3 regions of the Priestia sp. TRN 1309 genome follow, and region 1 is predicted to be linked to each of the others. Evidence: riboswitches for the same ligand, from Rfam matches in the RefSeq annotation. Region 1 holds a riboswitch; each other region holds the start of a gene.
The links. A riboswitch is a leader RNA that binds a small molecule or an ion and turns the genes downstream of it on or off. The one in region 1 is predicted to bind S-adenosylmethionine.
Positions count from the first base shown of each region.

Region 2: it holds a riboswitch for S-adenosylmethionine, as region 1 does, so the genes downstream of both, mtnK (S-methyl-5-thioribose kinase) here and ACRPLQ_RS11665 (Na+/H+ antiporter NhaC family protein) in region 1, are expected to answer to the same signal.
Region 3: it holds a riboswitch for S-adenosylmethionine, as region 1 does, so the genes downstream of both, ACRPLQ_RS13340 (hypothetical protein) here and ACRPLQ_RS11665 (Na+/H+ antiporter NhaC family protein) in region 1, are expected to answer to the same signal.

Region 1 is NZ_JBOZGM010000002.1:851,094-859,040, forward strand. It holds gene ACRPLQ_RS11635 (hypothetical protein) at 1-9, opposite strand, end outside; gene ACRPLQ_RS11640 (hypothetical protein) at 111-554, opposite strand; gene splB (spore photoproduct lyase) at 706-1,734, opposite strand; gene ACRPLQ_RS11650 (transcriptional regulator SplA domain-containing protein) at 1,847-2,095, opposite strand; gene ACRPLQ_RS11655 (LacI family DNA-binding transcriptional regulator) at 2,181-3,140, opposite strand; gene ACRPLQ_RS11660 (hypothetical protein) at 3,265-3,393, shown strand; gene ACRPLQ_RS11665 (Na+/H+ antiporter NhaC family protein) at 3,433-4,743, opposite strand; SAM riboswitch class I at 4,829-4,935, opposite strand; gene ACRPLQ_RS11670 (ABC transporter permease) at 5,037-5,804, opposite strand; gene ACRPLQ_RS11675 (ABC transporter ATP-binding protein) at 5,797-6,708, opposite strand; gene ACRPLQ_RS11680 (YtoQ family protein) at 6,879-7,319, shown strand; gene ACRPLQ_RS11685 (Ger(x)C family spore germination protein) at 7,481-7,947, opposite strand, start outside.
Region 2 is NZ_JBOZGM010000003.1:155,795-163,741, reverse strand. It holds gene ACRPLQ_RS13130 (PAS domain S-box protein) at 1-2,150, shown strand, start outside; gene ACRPLQ_RS13125 (methylated-DNA--[protein]-cysteine S-methyltransferase) at 2,170-2,673, shown strand; gene ACRPLQ_RS13120 (hypothetical protein) at 2,674-2,838, opposite strand; gene ACRPLQ_RS13115 (hypothetical protein) at 2,913-3,152, opposite strand; gene mtnA (S-methyl-5-thioribose-1-phosphate isomerase) at 3,277-4,335, opposite strand; gene mtnK (S-methyl-5-thioribose kinase) at 4,371-5,543, opposite strand; SAM riboswitch class I at 5,679-5,830, opposite strand; gene ACRPLQ_RS13100 (carbon-nitrogen family hydrolase) at 5,922-6,704, opposite strand; gene ACRPLQ_RS13095 (pyridoxal phosphate-dependent aminotransferase) at 6,817-7,947, shown strand, end outside.
Region 3 is NZ_JBOZGM010000003.1:204,592-212,538, reverse strand. It holds gene ACRPLQ_RS13375 (YndM family protein) at 1-23, shown strand, start outside; gene lepB (signal peptidase I) at 59-610, opposite strand; gene ACRPLQ_RS13365 (LapA family protein) at 801-1,136, opposite strand; gene ACRPLQ_RS13360 (M48 family metallopeptidase) at 1,417-2,169, opposite strand; gene ACRPLQ_RS13355 (methyl-accepting chemotaxis protein) at 2,431-3,675, shown strand; gene ACRPLQ_RS13350 (GNAT family N-acetyltransferase) at 3,882-4,388, shown strand; gene ACRPLQ_RS13345 (amidohydrolase) at 4,436-5,590, shown strand; SAM riboswitch class I at 5,654-5,755, shown strand; gene ACRPLQ_RS13340 (hypothetical protein) at 5,823-6,065, shown strand; gene ACRPLQ_RS13335 (M20/M25/M40 family metallo-hydrolase) at 6,532-7,947, shown strand, end outside.

The DNA.
Region 1 (7,947 bases):
ATAATGCATTTCTTTCACCCCTTTTTAATGTTATACCTATTACATACCCCAAATATTGCTATTTTAACAAATTAATTTTATTATTCTTTATTTTTCCATTTATATATAATTTACAGCGCAACGTTTCGAAACTCATCGTTATAAATGCTAATTTGAAGACGCTGAGAAAAACGTTCTTCTTCAATGTAGGTCTCAGGCATTAATCCAACAGGATATACCCTCGGGTTTTCGCCGCTTCCTAATATGTATACATACATCTTTCCTTCGCTTGTATATCGAACTTTCGTCGAAATACCTCCTTGCCCTTGAAGAGGCGCATAAACCGCTCTTACATTATCTCTAATTTCTTGTACAAATCCATGTAGTTCAACATCCGAATCGTAATAGTGGTTTGCTTCATACAAGCCGTAAATACGAGACTTATCGATATCACATAATATGTTCCAAAATTCAGATAAATCTTCTTGGAACAACACTTGAATAAAATTTCGTGCAGCTTCTTGCTGTTCTTTTGTTAATTCTTTTGTTAGCGCAAACTCTTCATTTTTTAACATCTCAGTCACCTCCCTTATGTATGTAATACGACAAGAGATACAAATAACCTCTTTTTTCAGCTTATTAGCAACCAATTTATTTTTTACATTAAAAATTGAAAAGCTATCTCGACTAAGATGTCAAAATAACTTTTCAATTACTGTAGAATAATTACGTAAAATACTCGATTTTCGCATTTGGAAAATACTGATCAATGTAATATTCCAACGTCTCTCTTAATTCTTGTTCTTCATCTTTTGCGTATACATACTTTCCAATCCCGTAACGCCCCCATTTGTAGCGGCGCTCTTCTTCATTCATCTCAAGCTTTGTTTTCGGATAGTTTTTCTCAATCACCCGTTTGGCCGGCTTGGTAAAGCGATGCTGAATCATTTCAAATGTAATATCATCTCTTGACTCTTCAGGTATAGAAGCATCAAGCTTTTCAAACAGCTGACGGTATCCCTCTTGCCAACCTTCATGAATGTAAATAGGCGCCACAATAAAGCCAAGTGGATATCCGGCTTTTGCAACTTTATTAGCAGCTTCAATCCGATAATCAAGAGGAGATGTACCAGGTTCAAAGTTTTTTATAACATAATCTGCGTTTATGCTAAAGCGAAAGCGCGTGCGACCATTATGTTTAGCATCCAATAAATGATCCACGTGATGAAACTTAGTCACAAAGCGCAGTTGACCTAGTTCACTTTCCCCAAAATATTCAATCGCGCGCTTTAATGAATGTGTTAAATGATCAATTCCTACGATATCAGATGTACAAGCCGCTTCAAATCGCGTTATTTGAGGGGCTCTTTCCTGCATATATTGCTCTGCTTGACCTAATATTTCTTCCACATTCACGTACGTGCGAATATATGGTTTGCTTCCCATTGTTGTCTGCAAATAACAATAGTGACAGTGCCCCATACACCCTGTTGCAAAAGGTATTGCATATTCAGCTGACGGTTTAGATGTATCAAATTTCAAGGTTTTACGCACACCAACTACTAAAGTAGACTTGGCATTGCGGTATTTTTGCAAATCATTTTTTCCCGGTATATTACGCACTTGATTATGAGAAGTTGTTTGACGAATCTCAATTCCCATCTTCTCAAATTTTTCTTTTAATTGAACACCAAGCGGGTACTCCATTGCCCCTGGCTCAATGTATACTAATTGAGGTACAAAAGGTTTTATCATCATGTACACTTCCTTTTTTCTAATACTAATAGCGTTTGAAAAATAAAAAGACTCTATCCGTGGTAATTATTTTTTAGATCAAAAAAGACTCTCTATTTAAGAGAGCCTTTCGTCAATCATATTGTTCATAATCAAATATCTTGTTATACATGTTCTCTGCTTCTTCATACGTTGAATACACAGCATCATCTTCAGCTAACAAATGATAAGACTCATGCAGAAACAGCGCTTTTTCACCTTTATTTTCAGGATGTTCAACAATTTCAGCTTGATTAATATTGGCAACGTTTGCCGTATGAGGATTTCGGTAAATAACAAATACTTGATCTCCTACTTGATATTCTTTTTTCTCCACGATCATCATCCTTTTCTTCTTTCTTTACTCGTATGATGTCCGCTTTTACTCATTTTATCCGATAAAAACACGTGGTGAGATCATCAAGAATTTATACGCTTTTACGCTCAATAAACCGAAAAGGAAGCTCAATTTTTTGAGGATCCTTGCTCCTGATTAGTTTAAAAAGCGTTTCGCCCATTTCTTTGAGAGGAAGTTCGATCGTTGTGATTTGTAAATAAGAAGAAAGCGGATGATTATCAAAACCAATAATAGCTAAATCGCCTGGAACTGATATACCCGCTTGTTCGCACTGAGCTTTTATACCAATAGCGACTTGATCGTTTGTTACTAAAAGCGCCTGAGGCCGATTTTTCATCTGCACCAATTTTTTCACCACTTTTTCACCATCTGTCACGTTCAAACAGCCTTGAAACACCCATTCCGGATGATAAGGCTCATTTATTCTTTCTACATATTCTTTGTATGCTTGCTGCCTCTGTTGACTATTTGTACCCGTCATTCTTCCAATACAGTAGCCAATATCCGTATATCCTTTTTCTTTTAAATACATGAGCGCTTTCTTAAAAGCTGCATAATGATCAACGTATACGGAGCGAATAGAACGATTTTGTACGTTTTCGCACACGGCTATCGGCCCGTACTGCTGATAATATTCAATCGTGCTCCAGCTGCTTGCTCTAGAACAAATAATCACTCCATCAACCTGCTTTGTTTTTAGCATATGAAGCGCTTCTTCTTCTTTTTTTACATCATAGTTCGTCTGACAAATAACAAGCTGATACTGCTTTTCTAACGCTTGAGAGGCCACTCCTTCTAAAAGCAGACTGAAATAAGGATGATTAATAAAAGGCAAGACGACGGCAATCATATTTGTTTTCCCTTTTGATAAGTGAACGGCATTAATGTTTTGTTCGTAATTAAGTTCTTGAATTACTTCTTCTACCAGACGGCGCTTTTCTTCTTTTACATACGGATGATGATTTAAAACCCGTGACACGGTCGAAACAGATACACCAGCTTTTTTTGCGATATCTCGGATATTTGTCATGTTTTCACCTTTTTCTCTTGCGCTGAAACGCGTTTCATACTTTATTCTCATTATAAAGTGAAACAGCAATAAGCTAAACCCGTTACAATCATGTTTTTATTCACTTATATAAGGAGGTCATATCATGGGTATTTTATTATTCATTTTATTATGCGGAATTGAAATCGGAGGAGCGGCTTATGCACTTAAACAAAATGAGACACTTTGGAAGGAGCTAGATGAAAAAAAGCCGACTGATTTTTTCAAACAGTAAAAAACCCTTAAAAAGAATGTTCTTTTTAAGGGTTTGATATTACGCAGCTTCTTTAGATGATTTTGATTTTTTATTTAAACGAGGAAAGCCAATTACAATCGCAATGATACCGCAAACCGCTGTTAACATTGGATAGAATGTAAATGGAATAATCTCAACCGGTGAAACTTTAGCAAATCCTGCTGCGAGAAGCATTTGTGCACCGTAAGGGATAAGCCCTTGAACGCTGCATGAAAACAAGTCGAGCAGACTGGCTGATTTACGATTATCAATTGAATACTTATCAGAGATTTCTTTCGCTAACGGACCTGCTGTAATAATTGAAATCGTGTTATTAGCCGTGGCTAAATTGGTTAAACTTACTAATCCAGCGATACTGAATTCTCCACCTTTTTTTGTTTGAATGCGTCGTGTTAATAAGTTCAATAAGAACTGAATACCGCCGTTATAGCGAATGAGCTCAACCATTCCGCCAATTAAAAGAGATAAAATAATTAATTCCGACATTCCGCCAATACCTTCTGTCACAGTTTTAGCAAGAGAAGAAAGCGTGTAGCTTCCGTCAGCTAATCCAATCACGCCGGCTAATACAATTCCTCCGGTTAAAATGCTTAATACGTTTGCACCAAATATGGCAGCAACGAGTACGCCGACATAAGGCAAGATTTTAAACCAGCTAAAATCTTTAATTTCTACTGATGACGTATTGCCTAGCGTCATTACAAGTAATAAAATCACTGTAACAATCGCTGCAGGAAGGACAATAAAAAAGTTTACTTTTAATTTATCTGACATATTTGTTTTTTGCGTACGAACTGCCGCAATGGTCGTATCAGAGATTACGGATAGATTATCTCCAAACATTGCACCACCAACAACAGCAGCAATTGCCAATGTAATGGATACATGCGCCTGCTCACTGATTCCTACAGCAATAGGCCCTAACGCAGCGATCGTTCCCATTGACGTTCCCATCGAAATTGAAATGAATGCGCCAATAACAAAGATTCCGACTACCACTAAGCTTTGCGGAAGCACAGACAGAGCTAAGTTTACCGTTGAATCAACAGCTCCCATGCCTTTAGCGACTTGAGAAAAAGCACCTGCCAAAATAAAAATAAGTACCATAATAATGATATCAGGATGCCCTGCTCCTTTAGCAAAGCGTTCCACTTTTACATTAAGTGAATCTTTGCGGTTCATAGCCAGCGCCACAATGGCTGCAATGATAATGGCTACTAATACAGGCAGCTTATAAAAATCTCCCGTTATAATTCCTGATCCGACAAACAGGACTAAAAAGACGCCCAGCGGTAACAGCGCCCAGCCGTTTCCTTTTTGTTGTTCCATTCTTAACACCTCTTGTTTACGTAATAAAAAAAGACCTCTTCTTATTGATAAGAAGAGGTCTCTTATTTGTATCATAAGATTACCCTTCTCATCTTCCAAACGAAACATCGTCTGCTGGATTTGGCACCGCACTGCGTACAGCCAGTTGCCGAGACATCGTAGGGCCAGTCCCTCCGTCTCTCTTGATAAGAAGTTTGTAGTTGTTTTAAAAATAGTCTTTCACTACTGTAATCTCTTTTTATTTAATTGTCAAATGCTATTTTAGAAAAATATATAGTGTGAAAATTCTCACATCAATTAGCTACGTCACGTTTTAAAAACGCCACCCATGCTACGCCCATAAAGAAGACAAAGTGTGCAACTAAGATGAAGATTGAAAATGGAATTGTCATTCCGTCAAACATCGTCTTCATTCCGTCCATATACTGCACAAAGTTTGTGTTGGCGAACAGTAAAAATTTCCCCCACCATAGACCAAACTGTGATACTATCCCAGTTACTGCTTTCGCCCCAATACTTACGACAATAGCTAGACTTGAAGCAAGCGCGCTGTTTCTAAATAAAGACGACAGCATGAATGCGAACGTCATCATCATAAACGTTTCCATATACGCGCTGTCATACGTAAGCGTAATGTTTTTAAGCAGCTGCGCATCTCCTTCTAGACTGGCAAATCCAAAGAACAATGCTCCCCATACAAACGAAAAAAGCAAATAGCTCAGCAAGTAATACAAGCTAATTAAAACGAGCGTTATGTACTTGGACGTTAAAATCGTTGAACGTCTAGCAGGGCGAATTAAAAGAAGCTTAATGGTACCCGCTTCAAACTCTTTTGCAACCATTGATCCTCCAACAGCAAGCGCGAAAAATTGAACGAGGATCAGCATGCCTGCACTAAATGACAGGAAATTCAATATGTTGTCTTCCGTTCCTGCGCTGTTTGCTACTTTCTTCATTAAAAGAGCCATACAAAGAGTTAAGATGCCGATTGTAATAAACGTGACTTTTGTACTTCTTTTGTAAAACCATTTCATATGTTCATTTTGAATTAACTTAAGCATGGTGCTCTCCCTCCGTAACGGACATAAACGAATCTTCAAGCGTCTCATAAACAGGAGTGATTCGGTAGACTAAAATATCGCTGTCCACTAATTTTCTATTCACAGCTGGAATTTGTTCTTTCATAATCACTACATCAATACTATCGGATTTTATTGTTACTTGGAATTCTTGAGATAAAAGATCCGCTGCTTGTTGCACGTCAGATACTTCAAATTCTACATACATCCCTTGATCTCGACGATTTGGAGATAGATCTTGAACAGCTTTTAACTCGCCGTTTTGAATAATACCAACGCGGTCACATAATGCTTCCACTTCTTTTAATAAGTGGCTCGCGATTAAAATTGAAATGCCTTCTTCCCTGCAGAGGGTTTGTAAATATGTACGAAATTCTCTCATTCCCGCTGGGTCTAGACCATTTGTTGGTTCGTCTAGTAAAAGCAATGCAGGCTTATGTAAAATAGCTTGAGCTACTCCTAAACGCTGTCTCATCCCAAGGGAATACGTCTTCACTTTTGCATGAATGCTGTTTTCAAGCTTTACTAGCGCAATCACTTCATCCAAGCGTTCTGCCGTGATCCCTTCATGCATATTCGCAAAGTGTTTTAAATTTTGATAGCCCGTCAGATAATCATAAAACTCAGGGTTTTCAATAATCGCTCCAATTGATTTCATAGCTGATGTAAACTGTTCTTTTAAAGGAAACCCATTGACGGTAATTGTTCCCTTTGTTTCTTTAATGAGTCCTACGACGGTACGAATGAGCGTTGTTTTTCCAGATCCGTTTGGACCAAGCAATCCGAAAATCTCACCGCGCTCAACCGATAAGGATACATCATGCAAAATGGTTTTCTTCCCAATTACTTTACTGACATGATCTACTTGTAGCACTGTTTCTGTCATCATGTACATCCTTTCTTTAATTAGCAATACGCCTTCTATTGTTTCTCTTTTTTAACTATTTGTCTACTATAACCTTATTTTTGGAAAAGTAGCCCATTCAAATCATTCGTATTATCCGCTTACATTTGATAAAATAAAACAAATCTTAGTTAGAGGAGGACTTCTACATAATGAACTTAACCGTATACCTTGCCGGGCAAATTCATGATAACTGGCGAGACGAAATTAAAAACCAAGCAGAACAATTAAACCTTCCCCTTACCTTTGTCGGTCCCATGACAGACCATGACCGCTCCGACAACATTGGAGAAGAAATTTTAGGAAAACAGCCTAATGCTGTCTTAAAAGATGAAGCTGCTTCTCAAATTAATAATTTACGCACACAGGTGCTCCTTAAAAAATCTGATGTGGTCATTGCTTTATTTGGTGAAAAATACAAGCAGTGGAACAGCGCAATGGATGCGGCGACAGCCATCGCATTAGATAAACCGCTAATTTTGGTTCGCCCTGAAAAACTGCACCACCCGCTTAAAGAACTGTCAAACAAAGCGCAAGTTGTAGTCGAAACGCCAGAACAAGCTCTTCAAGCATTAGCTTATATTTTTGAATAACAACAAATAAGAGCTGTCGAAAACCGGCAGCTCTTATTTGTTGTTTGTTGAAGGCTCTGTACGAAGCATACGATGAGTATTTCGTGGGAAGTTCCGAGATTATTATTTTTTTAGGTTTTTTCATTTTTGACATAACGATAAGCAAAGTTACAGTCAGATGCTTACTTTTTTGATCCGGATGCTCCATAATCTTTAATCGTTAACTTCACATCATAGTTAATTGGCACTTCACTAAATGTTTGATCCCAATTTCCTTTGACCCTCATCCATGTTCTAGGCTGCTTAATTCTCAATTGATTTCCGAAACCTGCAACATCAACTTTATATTTTGTTTGCATTTTTTCTAGTACGTTTCTTACCAGGTACTTTACTTTTTTTTCTGAAGTTTTTTGCGCATTCTGTAAAAATTGATTATTAAAAGAGCTCCCTGAGGTCATCCAACTTTCAGATAGCCTTCCCACTGATTCAATGTGTACATCAAAAGAGATATTATCTCCTTTAACATGGGGTTGAATGTGACTTTTCATAGACTCTATTTCATATACAATCAGCTGACCGGTCTTTTTATCAAAGCTTTTTACTAGCCCGCCTTTCCCTTTCCCTGTAATCCAAGCCAAACCATCTAGTT
Region 2 (7,947 bases), on a different contig from region 1:
CACACAGAGAATTAACATCTGAAGCTGCGCAAAAGCAGCAAGGTGAATTAGAGCAGCTACGAGCTATTTTTAATGACGTATTAGATGCCATTGTCGTATTTGATGAGTATTTTCAAGTTATAAATGCCAATGAATCAGCCTGCGGGCTGTTTGAAAAAACAAAGGATGAGCTATTAACGTATCAAATGAAAGATTTTCTGATGTATTTTCCGTATGACATGATTGAAGCGTACTATCCAGCGCTTTTAGAAGAAAGCTATTTCAAATATGAAGGCGCGATGACGCTTCAAAGCGGCATGATGAAACATGTTGAATTTACTTCACACAAACATAGTCACATGTCGGGCATTATTGTGTGTACATTTCGAGATATTACGCAGCACAAGATGATGGAAAATGAAAGGTTTATTAGTCATCATATGTTTATGGATGTATTTAATGAAGCGGTAGATGGAATTGTTATTTTTGATCGAACTGGTCAGCTTATCGATGCGAACCCTTCATTTTGCGAGCGATTAAATTATACAAGAGCACAGCTTTTAACTAAAACGTTAGAGGAGCTTGTAGAACCTACTTATCATTATAAAGTGAAAAAATTATGGAGAACTCTGCATCAAGAAGGAAAGACAAGCGGCGAGCTGCCGATTAAGCTCGAAAATGGAGACGTTACTTTTTTTGAATTTACCACAACGGCTAATATATACAGTCAATACTATATGTCCATTATGAGAGACGTGACGGAAAAACGGCTGATGGAGCAGCAGCTGTTGAGAAGCGAAAAAAATTTCAGGGCTATTTTTGAAAATGCGATTGAAGCCATTTTGATTTGGAAAGACGATGGGGAAATCTTAAACGCTAATCTTGCTTCGTCCCGTACTTTCGAGCTGCCGTTGAACAAATTGATTGGAAGTAATTTGTATACGTTTATCGATAAGCAAAGCTTTAGTGCATTAAAAATGCTGCAAACATTTCAAAAAGAAGGAGAAATTCGCAATCAGCTTCCTTTTTACATGCCAAATGGAGAAATCAAACAGTTGGAATTCACAGGGAAAAAAGGCATTATAGAAGGAGACCATTTAACCATTTTTCGAAACATTAGTGAACGTACAAAAATCGAACAAGAGCTTCGGAATAACGAAGAGAAATTCAGACAGATTTTTAATGGTTCGATCGATGGGTTAGTTTTATGGGACGGCAAGCGAAATATTATTGATGTGAATTCTTCTCTTTGTGATATTCTCGAACTCAGCAAAGAGGAGATTTGTGCGCATTCCATGGAGGATTTTATTTCTTCAGCGAATTTAGATGCGGTCATTGAGCATAAAGAAACAATTGAGGAAAAAGGGGAAGCTGAAGGAGAGATTACGTACGTTACGGGGAACGAAAAAGTTAAAAACATCGAATTCTCTACGAAAAAAGATATCTTGCCAGGTCTATATATGACGCTTTTAAGAGACGTAACGGAACGAAATCAAATGCAGGAGCAGATTCGGAAATCGGATACGCTTCAAGTAGTCGGACAGTTAGCAGCTGGGATTGCGCATGAAATCCGCAACCCGATGACGGCTTTAAAAGGGTTTGTTCAGCTGCTAGAAAGCAGCATTCAAGAAGATCACTCTCTTTATTTTGATATTATTAAATCCGAATTAAAAAGAATCGAAACCATTATTACAGAGTTTCTAGTACTCGCTAAGCCACAGGCCGTAAAGTTCGAAAAGAAAAATCTAGCTGCGGTTGTTAAAGAAACGATTGATTTATTAAATGCTCAAGCGCTTTTAGAAAATATTCAGTTTGAACTAAGTGTGTCCCCTCAGCTGCCAATGGTATACTGCGAGCCGAACCAAATTAAACAAGTACTAATAAATGTAATTAAAAACGCAATTGAAGTTACGTCAAACGGGGGAAGAATTTTTGTTGAAGTCTATTCTACAGAGCCGCACTACGTGACGGTCTCCATTCGAGATCAAGGAGACGGAATGCCCGAAGAGCGCATCAAGCGCTTAGGGGAACCATTTTATACGACAAAAGAAAAAGGAACGGGGCTTGGTTTGATGGTCTCATATAAAATTATCGAAGAACATAAAGGGCGAATTGAAGTGGAAAGCAAAATAGGAGAAGGAACGGCTTTCCGTGTTATTCTTCCAGCCTAAACAGAAAGGATAAGCGAGTATGTACTATGGAGAAATGAACTTATTTTCTGATTTGAAAATTTATATTGTAGCCTCGGAAAAAGGGGTTCAACATATTTGGTTTGATAGCGATGATCACAACGAGCAGCTTAAAAAACTTGTCCATGACGAGAATTATCACCTTGTGAAAGAAGCGAAGCGGCAGCTTCAGGATTATGCTGAAGGGCGCACGCTAACATTTGATGTGCCTTTGGATATAAAAGGAACAGACTTTCAAAAAGAAGTGTGGTTAACGCTTAAAGGTATACCTTATGGACAAACGTGGTCTTATAGTGATGTAGCGGAGTCTGTTAATCGCTCTAAAGCCGTAAGGGCTGTGGGACAAGCGAATCGTCGAAATCCACTGCCTATTATTTTACCTTGTCACCGTGTTATTGGTAAAAATGGAGCTTTAACAGGTTATGCAGGTTCCCAAACTCATATAAAAGAAAAACTATTAATGCTTGAAAGAAATGTAGCAAAAGGCGCTCTGGAGTTAAAATAACTATTCACCGTCTAATTTCCAGCCTTCTCCCTGCACAAAAACACCGTCAATTTGCTGAGGAGAAGGGAGGGAATTTAGTTCTTCATCTTTGGATAAATCGAATAGCTGATATTGCTGCTTGCGATTTAACGCTTTGTTTTTATCCGTTTTTTGCTCTGCACTCATTTTTACTCCTCCTTATTCAAAAAGAATCCCCTATAATATATGTAGAAAAAGCAGAGAGTACTGTTACAATTGTGTTACAAATGCAGCCAAAAAGCGCTGTTTAATAAAAAAGGTTGAGACATAACAAAATCAATGTCATCTAAAGATGAACAACTCGTATAGATGAACTGAACCGCTTGTGACACCGCAGTTGATTTCCGTGCAAGACTTCGCTTTCCGCGGGCGGCCGCTGAGCCTCCTCGTCGCTTGCGCTCCTGCGGGGTCTCACCCCTTCCGTTTTTCCCGCAGGAGTCTTCACCTTGCCCTCCAATCAACTGCTAGAAGGAACGAAACAGATAAAACGATATTTACCATCACAAAAAAACGAACCACTAATCAACATGTTGATTAGTGGTTCGTTTTGCAGTGGGGCTAAAATACTTTTGTCCCAGCCTCTTGTTATTGAGCAGATTGCAGCAAAACTTTTTGAATGGATTCAAAAGACGGGGAATGGATAACTCCATGCTCTGTAATAATGGCCGTAATCAGTTCGCTTGGCGTCACATCAAAAGCTGGATTGTACACAGAGATTCCGTCTGGAGCAATTTGCGTATCTCCAATGTGCGTTACTTCTTTAGTCGAACGTTCTTCAATAGGGATGCTGCTTCCGTCTTGAATAGATAAATCAAATGTGGACTGCGGCGCTGCTACGTAAAATGGAATACCGAATGCTTTCGCTAAAAGAGCAAGTCCATACGTTCCAATTTTGTTAGCCGTATCGCCATTTGATGCAATGCGGTCAGCACCTACAATGATCCCATTAATTCCTTTTGTTTTAATGGTATGAGCAGCCATATTATCCGTAATCAGCGTAACGTCTACTCCCGACTGCTGAAGTTCCCATGCTGTTAAGCGAGAACCTTGAAGAACGGGTCTTGTTTCACAAGCAAATACTTCAAGCGGAATATCGCGCTGCTTAGACAAGTGAAAAGGTGCTAATGCTGTTCCATAATAAGCTGTAGCAATTGAACCAGCATTACATATTGTCATGATTTTATCTTTCTTTTTAAATAAAGAAAGGGCATGATCTCCAATTCGGTAGCACGTTTCTTCATCTTCTACTTGAATTTGAATCGCTTCATGAACAACTTTTGTTTTAGCTTCATTAACGGACGAAGCGGATTCAGCGCTTTTCGCTACGCGGTCCAATGCCCAAAATAAATTGACGGCAGTCGGGCGTGAACTAGCTAAATACTGTTGATCTAGAGCTAGCTTTTTGTTAAATTCCTTGACTGAATCCGTGTCATAGCTAAGCGCAGAAAGAGCAAGACCAAAAGCCGCCGTAATGCCAATTGCAGGGGCTCCGCGTACTTTCAAGGTAGTGATAGCATCCCATACGTCTTTAATGGTTTGCAGCTTAATATATTCAACTTTGCCAGGAAGCTGCTGCTGATCTAATAAAGTAATATATGATTCATTCCATTCCACTGAGCGCGGAAGTGATAGTGTATTTGTCATGCTGATACCGATCCTTTCATTGTGTACATTATTCGTTATCGAAGTAAATGTTCAAATTCATTTGGTGAAACGTCTTGTTGGTGCAGAAGTAAATAGCGTCCAATTTTTAACGCAGTACGTTTAGCGTTAATTTTTCTTTCCTCTGAAGAAATTTCGTCTAAGTCCGCCACGTGAGCTAAGCCAATCGTACGTCGAATGATTTCACACCCTGCATATCCAACAGCATCTTGCCACGTTTGCGTTAAAATTTCATGTAACAAGCGCTCATCTTTAGCGAAAGGTTCAGTGTTTTCAGAATGCCAAAGCGCAGTAAAGGTATCTTTAAATACGTTCCATGTGTTCGTAATGTGTGCAAATAACGGTTCGCGATCTGTTTTTCGAGAAAGAGCATTTAAAAATAAATTTGCAACAAATTGGCCTAAATCGAATCCAAACGGACCGTAAAAAGCAAACTCTGGATCAATCACTTTCGTTTCTTGACTGCTAGCAAATATGCTTCCTGTATGTAAATCACCGTGAATTAGCGTTTGGGCATTTGTTAAAAATTTATATTTTAATTTTGCTGCTTGTAACTTTACATCTCCATCGTTCCACAATTCTTCTACATCAGGACGCAGCGCTTCTTCAAATTCATTTGTATCGATATCAAAAAAAGGATCTGTAAAAACTAAATCTTCCGTAATATTGCATAAGTCCGGATTGCTGTACTTGACGACTTCTTCTTTTTTATCCTGAGGCTTTAAGGCAAAATCCGACGTTTTGAATGCAATATGTCCTAGAAAAGAACCGATATGCTGTGAAAGCAGGGGATAACTTTCTCCTTGAATAAGTCCGGCGCGGGAAATCGTTAAATGAGACAGATCTTCCATGACCGTAACAGCAAGCGTTTCATCGTGGTAATACACAGCTGGTACGAGTTCAGGGGTAAATGCACCGAATTGCTTGAGCGCATTGCTTTCAATCGTGGCACGGTTCAAGGATAGAGGCCAGCTCTCGCCTACAACTTTTGCATAAGGAAGTGCTTGTTTGACGATAATGGATTTATTCGTTTGATCATTTATGATGTGAAAGACGAGATTTAAGTTGCCATCACCGATTTCACGGGCAGTCAGTGCTTCTGTGGCATCAAAGAGACCTAGCTTTTTCACAAGTTTGATTGCTGAAATTTCTGTTAAAGGCTGATACTTCTCTGTTTTTGTTGTTGACATTAGAATCCCTCCATAGTTTATTAAACTGATTTGTTTACTAAGTTAATAGGTTTAAGAATGTATGGAGGCTTTTATAATTTTAGAAAATATAAAAGCCTCTTTCGTTGGAAAGAGGCTTGATTGTAGTGTTCAAACCTCTTATCTGCCAGAAAGAATTACTTTCTGTTGGAATTAGCACCGTGCCTTTGTAAAAACATGTTTTACGGGTGTGATCCATCTTAGGATGGAATGACGGTCGGTTGCTGGGCTTCACAGGGCCAAATCCCTCAGCCAACTCTTGATAAGAGTACGATTACTTATTCAATTTTGATTTGTTTGAAAATTTTATGTTATCTGGTGAAAATCGTATCATGCAAAAAAACGGCTGTCAATACATAATTAATAAAATTCTGTGCGGCGATCTGTAAAGACAGGAATTTGTTTACGAATTTCTTTTACAAGTTCCAGGTTAACGTCGGCACTTAAAAGTTCTTCGCTATCGCCAGCTTCAGCGATTATTTCTCCCCACGGATCGATGACTAAGGAATGTCCGGCAAATATGTTATTAGGATCTTGGCCTACACGATTACACGCGATTACATAGCATTGATTTTCGATTGCGCGGCTAATGAGCAGTGCTTTCCAATGGGCAAGTCTTGGAGCCGGCCACTGAGCAACAACAAATAAGACTTCTGCTCCGCTGCTAGTATGCACGCGAATCCATTCTGGAAAACGAATATCGTAACAAATAACTCCTGCGCATAAAGACTGTTCAAGTGTAAAAAGATTTTTTGCTGTTCCTGCTTCTAGATAGAGGTGCTCATCCATTAATTTAAATAAGTGCAGCTTACTGTATTGTGACACTTCACGACCTTTTCGGTCGAAAATATACATCGTATTTGTGACGCCTTGCTCTGTTTTTTTCGCGATCGAACCTGCCACAATATTTACTTCGTTCGTTTTAGCAAATTGAGAGATTAATTGCTTGGCCTGCTGTCCTTCATCATCGGCAATTTCGTCTAGCCGCGTCAAATCATAAGCTGTATCCCATAGCTCAGGAAGCACAAGGATGTCAGGGTTTTCTTTTAGAGCTTCCGTCATTTTTTGTTGAATATATTTTCGGTTTTTAGTTGGGTTTCCAAACGCAATATCAAGCTGCAAACACGTGATTTTTACACTCACTTTATCATCCGTCCTTTTTTTAGTAGTTGAAAAAAATGACTTTACAAGTTGAGTATTACAATATATTATTTGTGACTAGAATTTCAAGAATTTTTTGAGAAGGTGTGCGATGATGAAACAATTTGAGCAATCGGAACTATTAAAAAGTTTACCAAAACAATTTTTTGCATCACTTGTAGGCAAGGTAGGAAAAGTAATGGCCCAAGGGCACGACGTTATTAACTTAGGGCAGGGAAATCCTGATCAGCCTACTCCTTCACATATTGTAGAAACACTCCAAAAAGCAAGTGCTAATCCTATGCATCATAAATATTCTCCATTTCGGGGGCACCAGTTTTTGAAAGAGGCCGTTGCGACTTTTTATAAACGAGAATATGGCGTTGATGTGGATCCTGAAAAAGAAGTAGCTATTTTGTTTGGCGGGAAGGGTGGACTTGTTGAAATCCCGCAGTGCTTATTAAACCCTGGAGATACGGTGCTGGTTCCGGATCCTGGATATCCTGATTACTGGTCTGGAGTAGAGCTTGCAAAAGCAAAGATGGAAGTGATGCCGCTCACGGCTGAAAATCATTTTCTGCCCGTATACGAAGAGATAGGTGAACGTGCTAAAGAACAGGCAAAGCTCATGTTTTTAAACTATCCGAATAATCCTACCGGTGCAGTGGCAACGGCAGAATTTTTTGAAGACACCGTGGCGTTTGCTGCCAAGCACGATATTTGTGTCGTACACGACTTTGCCTACGGAGCCATTGGATTTGATGGTAAAAAGCCAATCAGCTTTTTACAGACTCCTGGTGCAAAAGAGACGGGAATTGAAATTTATACTCTTTCTAAAACGTATAACATGGCGGGATGGCGAGTTGGATTTGCTGTAGGAAATGAAAGTGTAGTAGAAGCTATTAATCTTCTTCAAGATCATATGTATGTCAGCCTCTTTGGGGCGGTTCAAGAGGCAGCAGCGGCAGCTCTGTTAGAATCTCAACAATGTGTGAATGATTTAGTTAAGCGCTATGAATCTAGACGCAATACCTTTATTCAAGGGCTTCAAGAAATTGGTTGGGACGTTACATCTCCAGCGGGTTCCTTTTTTGCATGGCTAAAAGTTCCTAAAGGATATACTTCTGAACAATTTTCAGATTTACTTCTTGAAAAAGCCCACGTTGTAGTGGCACCTGGAGTAGGCTTCGGAACATATGGTGAAGGCTATGTGCGCGTAGGACTGCTGACGGATGAAGAGCGCATG
Region 3 (7,947 bases), on a different contig from region 1:
AAAATAAGGAAAATCCAAAATAAAAAGAAAGCTCAATTTTGAGCTTTCTTTTTATATGTTAATGCATAAAAGTCATTTCTTTTAAAGGCCAGTATTTCATGTTGACTTCTCCCATGATTGAAGAAATGGGAGTGAGGCCAAAATGTCTTCCGTCCCGGCTTATGCGTCTGTTGTCACCTAGCACTAATACGTATCCATCCGGTATCGTGCCGTCTGGAGACAGTTCGTACGTGGAAAAGTTTTCAGTAAATCGCTCGTAAGCGGGCACTTTGGATAAATATTTATGAAGATGCGGCTCTTTTTTGACTTTGTTATTTATATATAGAACATCATCTTTGTATTCGACCGTTTCTCCTGGTAAGCCCACAATCCGCTTTACTAGAAAATCACTGCTATAGGGAGCTTGTAACACGACAATATCAAAGCGCTCCAGCTCGCTGTGTTTGTTAATAATAATTCGATTGCCTTCGTGCAAAATAGGCTTCATAGAATCGCCTTTTACAGTGTAGGGCTGAAACCAATAGTGCTGAACGACAACAGAAAGCAAAACGGTGCCGAGGATGACGCTTGTGTATGTAAGAATTTCACGCTTTATTTTTTTATTGATCATAATGGATGAACACCTTCTTAACGGTAAGACTATCAATTTAGGTTTTTCATAGAGATATAACAGTGTTGATTGTACCATTCAGAACTAAAGTTTTCCATATCTATCTGTTTATGCGTGTATCCCGAAAATATGCTTGGCGGAACAAAAAATGAAAAAAGCCGTTATTCTAGAAAATAACGGCTTTTCTTTATTATAACTGAGCGCGCTCAGTTCGAGTAGCTGGTTGATTTGGTTCTTCTTCCACAACAGGCTCAACAGGCTTATGCTGCTTGATTTCTTCTTCCAGTTCAGCAATTCGCTTGTTTTTCTGTTTCACTTGTCCTCTTAGTTGAACAATTTTCACAAAGCTCAATGAAGCAGCAACAACTCCTCCAAACACAGCCGTTGTTAAGATGATTAAAATAAGAGGCCATTTTTGTGAACCAAATACATAGTTAAATTGTACAGGATCGTTGTTAATTACAGCTAAAACAGCAATGATAAGAGCAAATATAAGTCCTAAAATAAAAAAGCTCTGTCCTTTCATAAGCTGCACTTCCTTTCTTTTACAACTTTTATAGCAAAACTGCTTACCTTAAGTGTTTGCCATCTTGCTTATAGGTATACGTATCCACATTTAAACAAAATCAAACATTTTCTTGATTATATATATCTTTCTTTTAAAAGACAATATATCGATTGGTGTAGAAACTTTGACATGTCCAAAGACCTGGTAGAGTGGAATTTCTGAGGGGAGGGAGTGGGTATAATACTTCATTGTCATAAAAAAAGCACGCGTTCGCCGCGTGCTTTTTTTATGTATAAACTTAAAATGCGTTTAGGGTGTTATCGCTTAACCACTGTTTGCGTTCAGCTGCATCTTCGAATAACTCATCTGCATTTGTAAATTGAGAAGCAATGACATATTCAATTGTTGCAAGAGGAGCTGTTAGCAAACGCCAGTTTAATACAATTGTATTATCTTGAGTCGTAGCGTATTCTTCACCTAACTCGTCCCACTTAACAGATTCAGGAGCATTGTCAGCTGCTTTTTTAACAGATTTCAAAGCTTCTTGGAATTTTTCACCTGCGCGGCCTTGGTACCATTCTGTTAATAGTTGTCCAATACCTTCATTTGTTTGCTGCTCGTTCCAGCTTTCAGGTACTGTAGCAATGAATTTTGCACGGAATGTCATTTCAGCCTTTGCTACATCTCCACGAACGATGTTTAAGCGGTATTGACGCCCTAGGTAAGGGAATTTGTCTCCTTCTTCAAAAGAACCAGTTTTAGCTGCAGAAGCTGCTGCTTTAGGAGCCTCTTTTTTAGCTGTTTCTTTTTTTACTGCTTCTTTCTTTGGAGCAGCTGGCTTTTCCTCAGCTGGTTGTGAACCGTTTAGTTGTTTTAAAATCCATGTTGCTTTGCGTGCGATGATTGAACGCACATTGTTTTCATTAAGACCTCTTGGGATAATAACTTTTACCCCTTCTTTGTCACAAATTTGCACCGTGATATCGGTTCTATTTGGAACGACTTCAATTTTGTAGTCAATTGTTTGATTGCCTGTTTGATACGTATACATAAAATTTTTCGTACTCCTTTCTACAAATCTTCATTTTATAAGCAAAGGTAGAGTTTGGTCAAATGAAAGAATAATCAGACAGTTATCAACTGCTGTTGCAGCGCCTTGCAGGAAGATATGTATTCCAATATTTAGTGGAAAAGCGCCAATAATAATTGTTTCAATTCTTCTTTAGTTTTTACAAAAAAATATAAAAATATGCCGATACTACTAATATAGATTAGACATTCTATGTCTTTAGATTGTATAGGGGATGAAAAAATGAAAAAAGCTTTTCAAAGTTTACGCATGAAAATGCTATGTATGATTGCAGCCATGATGGCCATAACATCTACTGTAATTGAAGTAACCAATTATTATCTTATTGTGAAACAAGAGCAAGCAGCTTCGATTACGCTAGTGATTACATTTCTGTTTGTTTCTTTTACAACTACCGTGTTCTATTTTATCATACGTCGCTACATAATTGCGGTTGAAAATTTGTCAAAAACAATGAAAGGGATTTCAAACGGCGATTTATCTGTAGATGTTGTTCCTTTGAAAGGGAAAAATGAGATTAGTACACTCATATCTTCATTTAATGAAATGATGACTCACATGAGAATACTGCGTCAGAAAATAAGTAAAACAAAGAGCACGGTCAGTCATTCCTCAGAGCAATTGCTTGTAAGCATGGAGGAAACAAAAACAGCTGTGACAGAAGTTACGATGTCTATTCAAGAAATTGCTGCGGGTTCTGATAAGCAGTTGCTAAGTGTGGTTGAAACCGAGCAGGCTATGGTGGATATGGCCAAGCTGCTTCAGAAAATGACTGATCATTCTTCAAAGGTACAACAATCGATGAACAGAGCCTCTGAACATACTTCTACCGGAAATGTTGTGGTGAAAGATGTGACGAATCAAATGAATAAAATCTATGAAACCGTTAAGATATCGACCAGTGAAGTAAAGGGACTCGAAGATCGTTCCGCAGAGATTGGCCGCATTATTAATACGATTACAAGAATTGCTGAACAAACAAATCTTCTTGCACTTAATGCTGCTATTGAAGCTGCAAGGGCTGGAGAACATGGAAGAGGTTTTGCTGTAGTGGCAGGGGAAGTACGTAAGCTAGCGGAAGAATCTAAAACGTCCGCTATACAAATCAGTCATTTGTTAAAAGAAATTGAAGTACAGGCAAAGCGGGCTTATCGAAACATGGAAGTGAATACGGAAGAAGTCACGCTTGGTATTGCCACTGTCGAAGATGTAACGCAACAGTTTTCCACAATTATGGAAGATGTCTTTGCCGCTCAAGAACAAATGAACAAAATGACAAAGGCAACAGGAGAGATTGATGGGTATTCGTTTAAGGTAATGGAGTCTGTCATGGCCCTTTCGGAGGTTGCTAAACAAGCAGCTGCTTACGCTGAAGAAGTAGCTGCGGCTTCACAAGAGGAGTTAGCATCTATAGAAGAACTTGTGATGTTGGCAGCTAATTTAAAAGCTACGGTAAGTGAGTCCTGAAGTCTATCTTGATATGTACGTAATACGCGCAGTTTTCTGCGTGTATTTGTTTTATTTATATCTTTTATAGAAAACGATAAATAGAATTGACACGTTATCAAAGCAGTTGTATAGTGAGTACGCAAGGCGGCAGTCTGCCTTTTTTAATTCTTAGTAAACTTATAAGTTAAATAAAATATTTAAGTACTATATAAGGAGACAAAGAGATGAAAAATGAATTCCGTTTGGCAACAAATGACGACGCGGATAACTTATTGAACTTAACTCTACAAGCATATAAGCCTATTCGAGAGCTAGGCATTCCTTTCTTAGCAGCTACTGCTGATCTTGCCCTCGTTAAGAAAAATATTTCTCAAAACCTTTGCTATGTATACGAAGAAGATAAAAGAATCGCTGCCACTATATCTATACGAATGCCTTGGGGAGAACATCCAGGTCCGTTTGCTGTTCCGCATTTTTGGTGGTTTGCAGTGGACCCGTCGTTTGCCAGGAAAGGCGTTGGATCTAAGCTGCTTCATCTAGTAGAGGAAGAGGTAATAAAAAATACGTTTAAATCGCCAGGTGTGTCTTTAGGAACAGCAAAAGAACATCCTTGGTTAGTTGAGATGTATGAACGAAAAGGATATGTTCAAGCTAAAGAAAAGCACCTTGCAGAAAGCTATACGACCGTATTTCTTTATAAAAAATTCAATGAGGTACACTCTTTGTCGTAAAAGATAGAGAAGTGGTCTAAATTAAGAAATGTGAAAGAGTGATAAATATGACAGATCAATTACTACTAAATACGCTAATAGACATACGCCGTGAGCTGCACCGGTTTCCAGAGCTTTCAATGAAAGAATATGAAACAACTAAACGTATTAAAAAGTGGTTAAAGCACTACGATATTTCTATAGCGGATGCATTCCATTTAGACGTGGGAGCAGTAGCGGAAATTGTGGGAGGAAAGCCGGGACCTACTATCGCTATTCGAGCTGATATTGATGCGCTGCCAATTGAAGAAAAAACCAATCTGCCATTTGCTTCTGAAGTGAACGGTGTTATGCACGCATGCGGCCATGATTTTCATACGGCTTCTATAATCGGAGCAGCCATTCTTCTCAAAGAGCGTCAGCAGGAGCTTTGCGGTACGGTTCGATTTATCTTTCAACCGGCCGAAGAAACGGCTTCTGGGGCAAAAATGCTCGTTGAAAAAGGTGTGCTCGAAGGAGTAGAAGCGATATTTGGGATGCATAACAAACCGAATCTTCCTGTAGGAACCATTGGTGTCAAATCGGGACCTTTAATGGCAAGCGTTGATCGTTTTGAAATTGACGTCAAAGGAGTAGGCGGTCACGCAGGTATTCCAGAAAAAACAGTAGATCCGATTGCTGTTGCTGGTCAAATTGTTACTAGTTTACAAACCATTGTCAGCCGTAATCTCAGCCCATTTCAAAATGTTGTTGTCAGCATAACTCAAATCCACGGAGGGAGCTCGTGGAACGTCATTCCTGACAAAGTAACGCTTGAAGGAACGGTGCGTACCTTTCAAGAAGAAGCGAGAGAAAAAATACCGGCTCTTATGAAACGATCTGCTGAAGGGATTGGAGCAGCTTTCGGGGCTTCAGTAGACGTTAAATGGTATCCGTATCTTCCTGTAGTAAACAATGATGATACGCTGGAAAAATTGGTTATTAACGCTGCAGAGAATCTTAGTTATCAAGTCGTAGAAGCTGAACAATCGCCTGGAGGAGAAGATTTTGCCGTATATCAGCAGCGTGTACCAGGATTTTTTGTATGGATGGGTACGGCTGGAGAATATGAATGGCACCATCCTTCTTTTTCATTAAATGAAGAGGCATTACTTGTAGCAGCTTCTTATTTTGCTAATCTAAGCTTTGACTTTTTGAATTCATTCCATTACCAAAAAAATTAAAATATTTTTATTTTTCTATTTACGCGGATGGAATTGTTTGATAAAATAAATTTTAAATTAAAAAAGTTATCACGAGTGGACGAGAGATCTGGCTCTTTGACTCCACAGCAACCTACGAATGTAAGGTGCTCCTACCAGCAAAGCATGTGCTTTGGGTGATAAAACGGGTGAAAAACTCATTTTGCATCAAAGCAAAATGAGTTTTTTTATTTTTCTAAAAGGAGAGGGTTTTATGAGTCATACAGCAGTTGCAGCACATACAGGAGAGAAAGCATTAAAGGAAGCCGTAAAATTATTAGGAAAGCATTATCAAGTAGCTTATCGTGAATTAGAAACATTTTATGAAATTGTGGTCGAAAACCATGTTCGTACATATGCTGTAGGCATAGATATTAAAGATGTACAAAAAGCAAATGAACTAGAAATTTATTCATCATGCTGTTCCAAGCTTGAGCGAGTAGGCTGTCTTTTATAGAAGTCTGCTCGCGCCTCTATTTTTAAAGTGTTTTTAAATAGAAAGCATGTTTTTTGACAATTGAAGAATCTGGTGGGTATAATCATTACTCACTAGGTTTCAAAATTAATCATAAATTGTCGAAATTTTTACACAAATTAAAGGTTACATTCGAAATGAATTGTGGTATGTTATAAAACAAGAATATTTTATGAAAGGAGCATTGAAATGGAAATGTCTCTTGAACATGGAAACGATGCAGGAAGCGAACAGCTTATTGATCGTATCCTAGACTTTTTAGAAGATGACGAAAAGTAAAAAAAAGAGTGTGCGGTGCTAGCCCTAGCCGCGCACTCTTTTTTTATCATGTGCGTCAAGGAAGCGCATACTATGATACATAGGGATAGAATGAAAGGGTCTCTGTCAAAGGGATTGACGAATCGTTTTGTTTGATGGAAAATTTAGAAAAAGGAAAGAGATGAAGGGTATGTCGAACAAAACATCTTTGTATCAAACAAAAGAACAGTTAAAGAAGCTTGTAAGCGAATTGGTTTCTATACCTAGCGTGACAGGAACGATGGCAGAAGTGGAAATGGCTGAATCGATAGCGTCGTATTTATTGAAGCTGCCTTACTTTCAAAAAAACGAGCAAGTTGAGCTTCATTCAACAGGAGACGGGCGATCGATTGTCACAGCTTTTGTTGAAGGGAAAAATACGAATAAAACAGTTGTATTAGTCAGTCATTACGACGTAGTGGATGTACAAGATTATGGACAGTGGAAAAAGGATGCTTTTCACGCTGATACGTTAACGAGTACTTTTTATAATGATATGGAACAAGTTCCGGCGCACGTACAAAAAGATATGATAAAAGGAGACTGGCTTTTTGGCCGAGGAACGATGGACATGAAAGCAGGTATTGCTCTGCATATCAGTATGATTGAACGAGCATGCAACGGAGAGTTTGACGGAAACATCCTGCTTCTGTCGGTACCGGATGAAGAAGTAAATTCGCTCGGAATGAGAAAAGCAGTGCCTGTTCTTTTAGAACTTGCGTGCAAACATCAGCTGGATTTTTCTCTCATGCTAAATGCAGAACCAGTGTTCAGCCGCTATCCTGGTGATCAAACGAACTATGTGTACTCAGGATCGATTGGCAAGATCATGCCAAGCTTTTTGTGTTATGGAAAAGAAACTCATGTAGGGGAACCGCTAGCTGGTTTGAATGCTAATTTACTAGCTTCTTATTTAACAAAAGAAATAGAACTAAACGTTGATTTTTGCGAAAAAGTAAGAGATGAAACGAGTCCACCTCCTACTGTGCTGATACAAAAAGATTTAAAAGAAGAGTATTCCGTTCAAGTTCCGCACTCTGCCGTTGTATTATTTAATTTATTTATGTTAAACCGCTCTCTTAAAGAAGTAACAGATCTGCTGTTGAAATCGGCTGACAAAGCGGCTTTGAATGTAAAAAAACATTATAATAAAGCTGCTCGGCAGTACGCTGTGGGAATGGAGGGTTCATCCCTTGACGTGAACGTATGGACGTATGAAGAACTTTATACTCATGCAGTCAAACAGCACGGTAAAAAATATGTGCAAGAAATGGAAGCGGCACTTTTGGCACAAGAAGATGATGACAGAAATAAAACCATTAAATTAGTAAACTCTTTAGCTGGTTTATGTAAAGAAGCAGCTCCGATGATAGTCTTATTTTTTACGCCGCCTTTTTACCCGGCCGTTTGTTCACATGATGATCTCTTTGTACAAAAGATTTTGTCAAACGTACAGGCAGCTGCCAAAGAGCAATTCCAAGTGGAGCTAGTTGAACAAAGTTATTTTGGTGGAATTTCGGATTTAAGCTATGCCAGCCTGCAGCACCCGCTTCATACATTTAACACG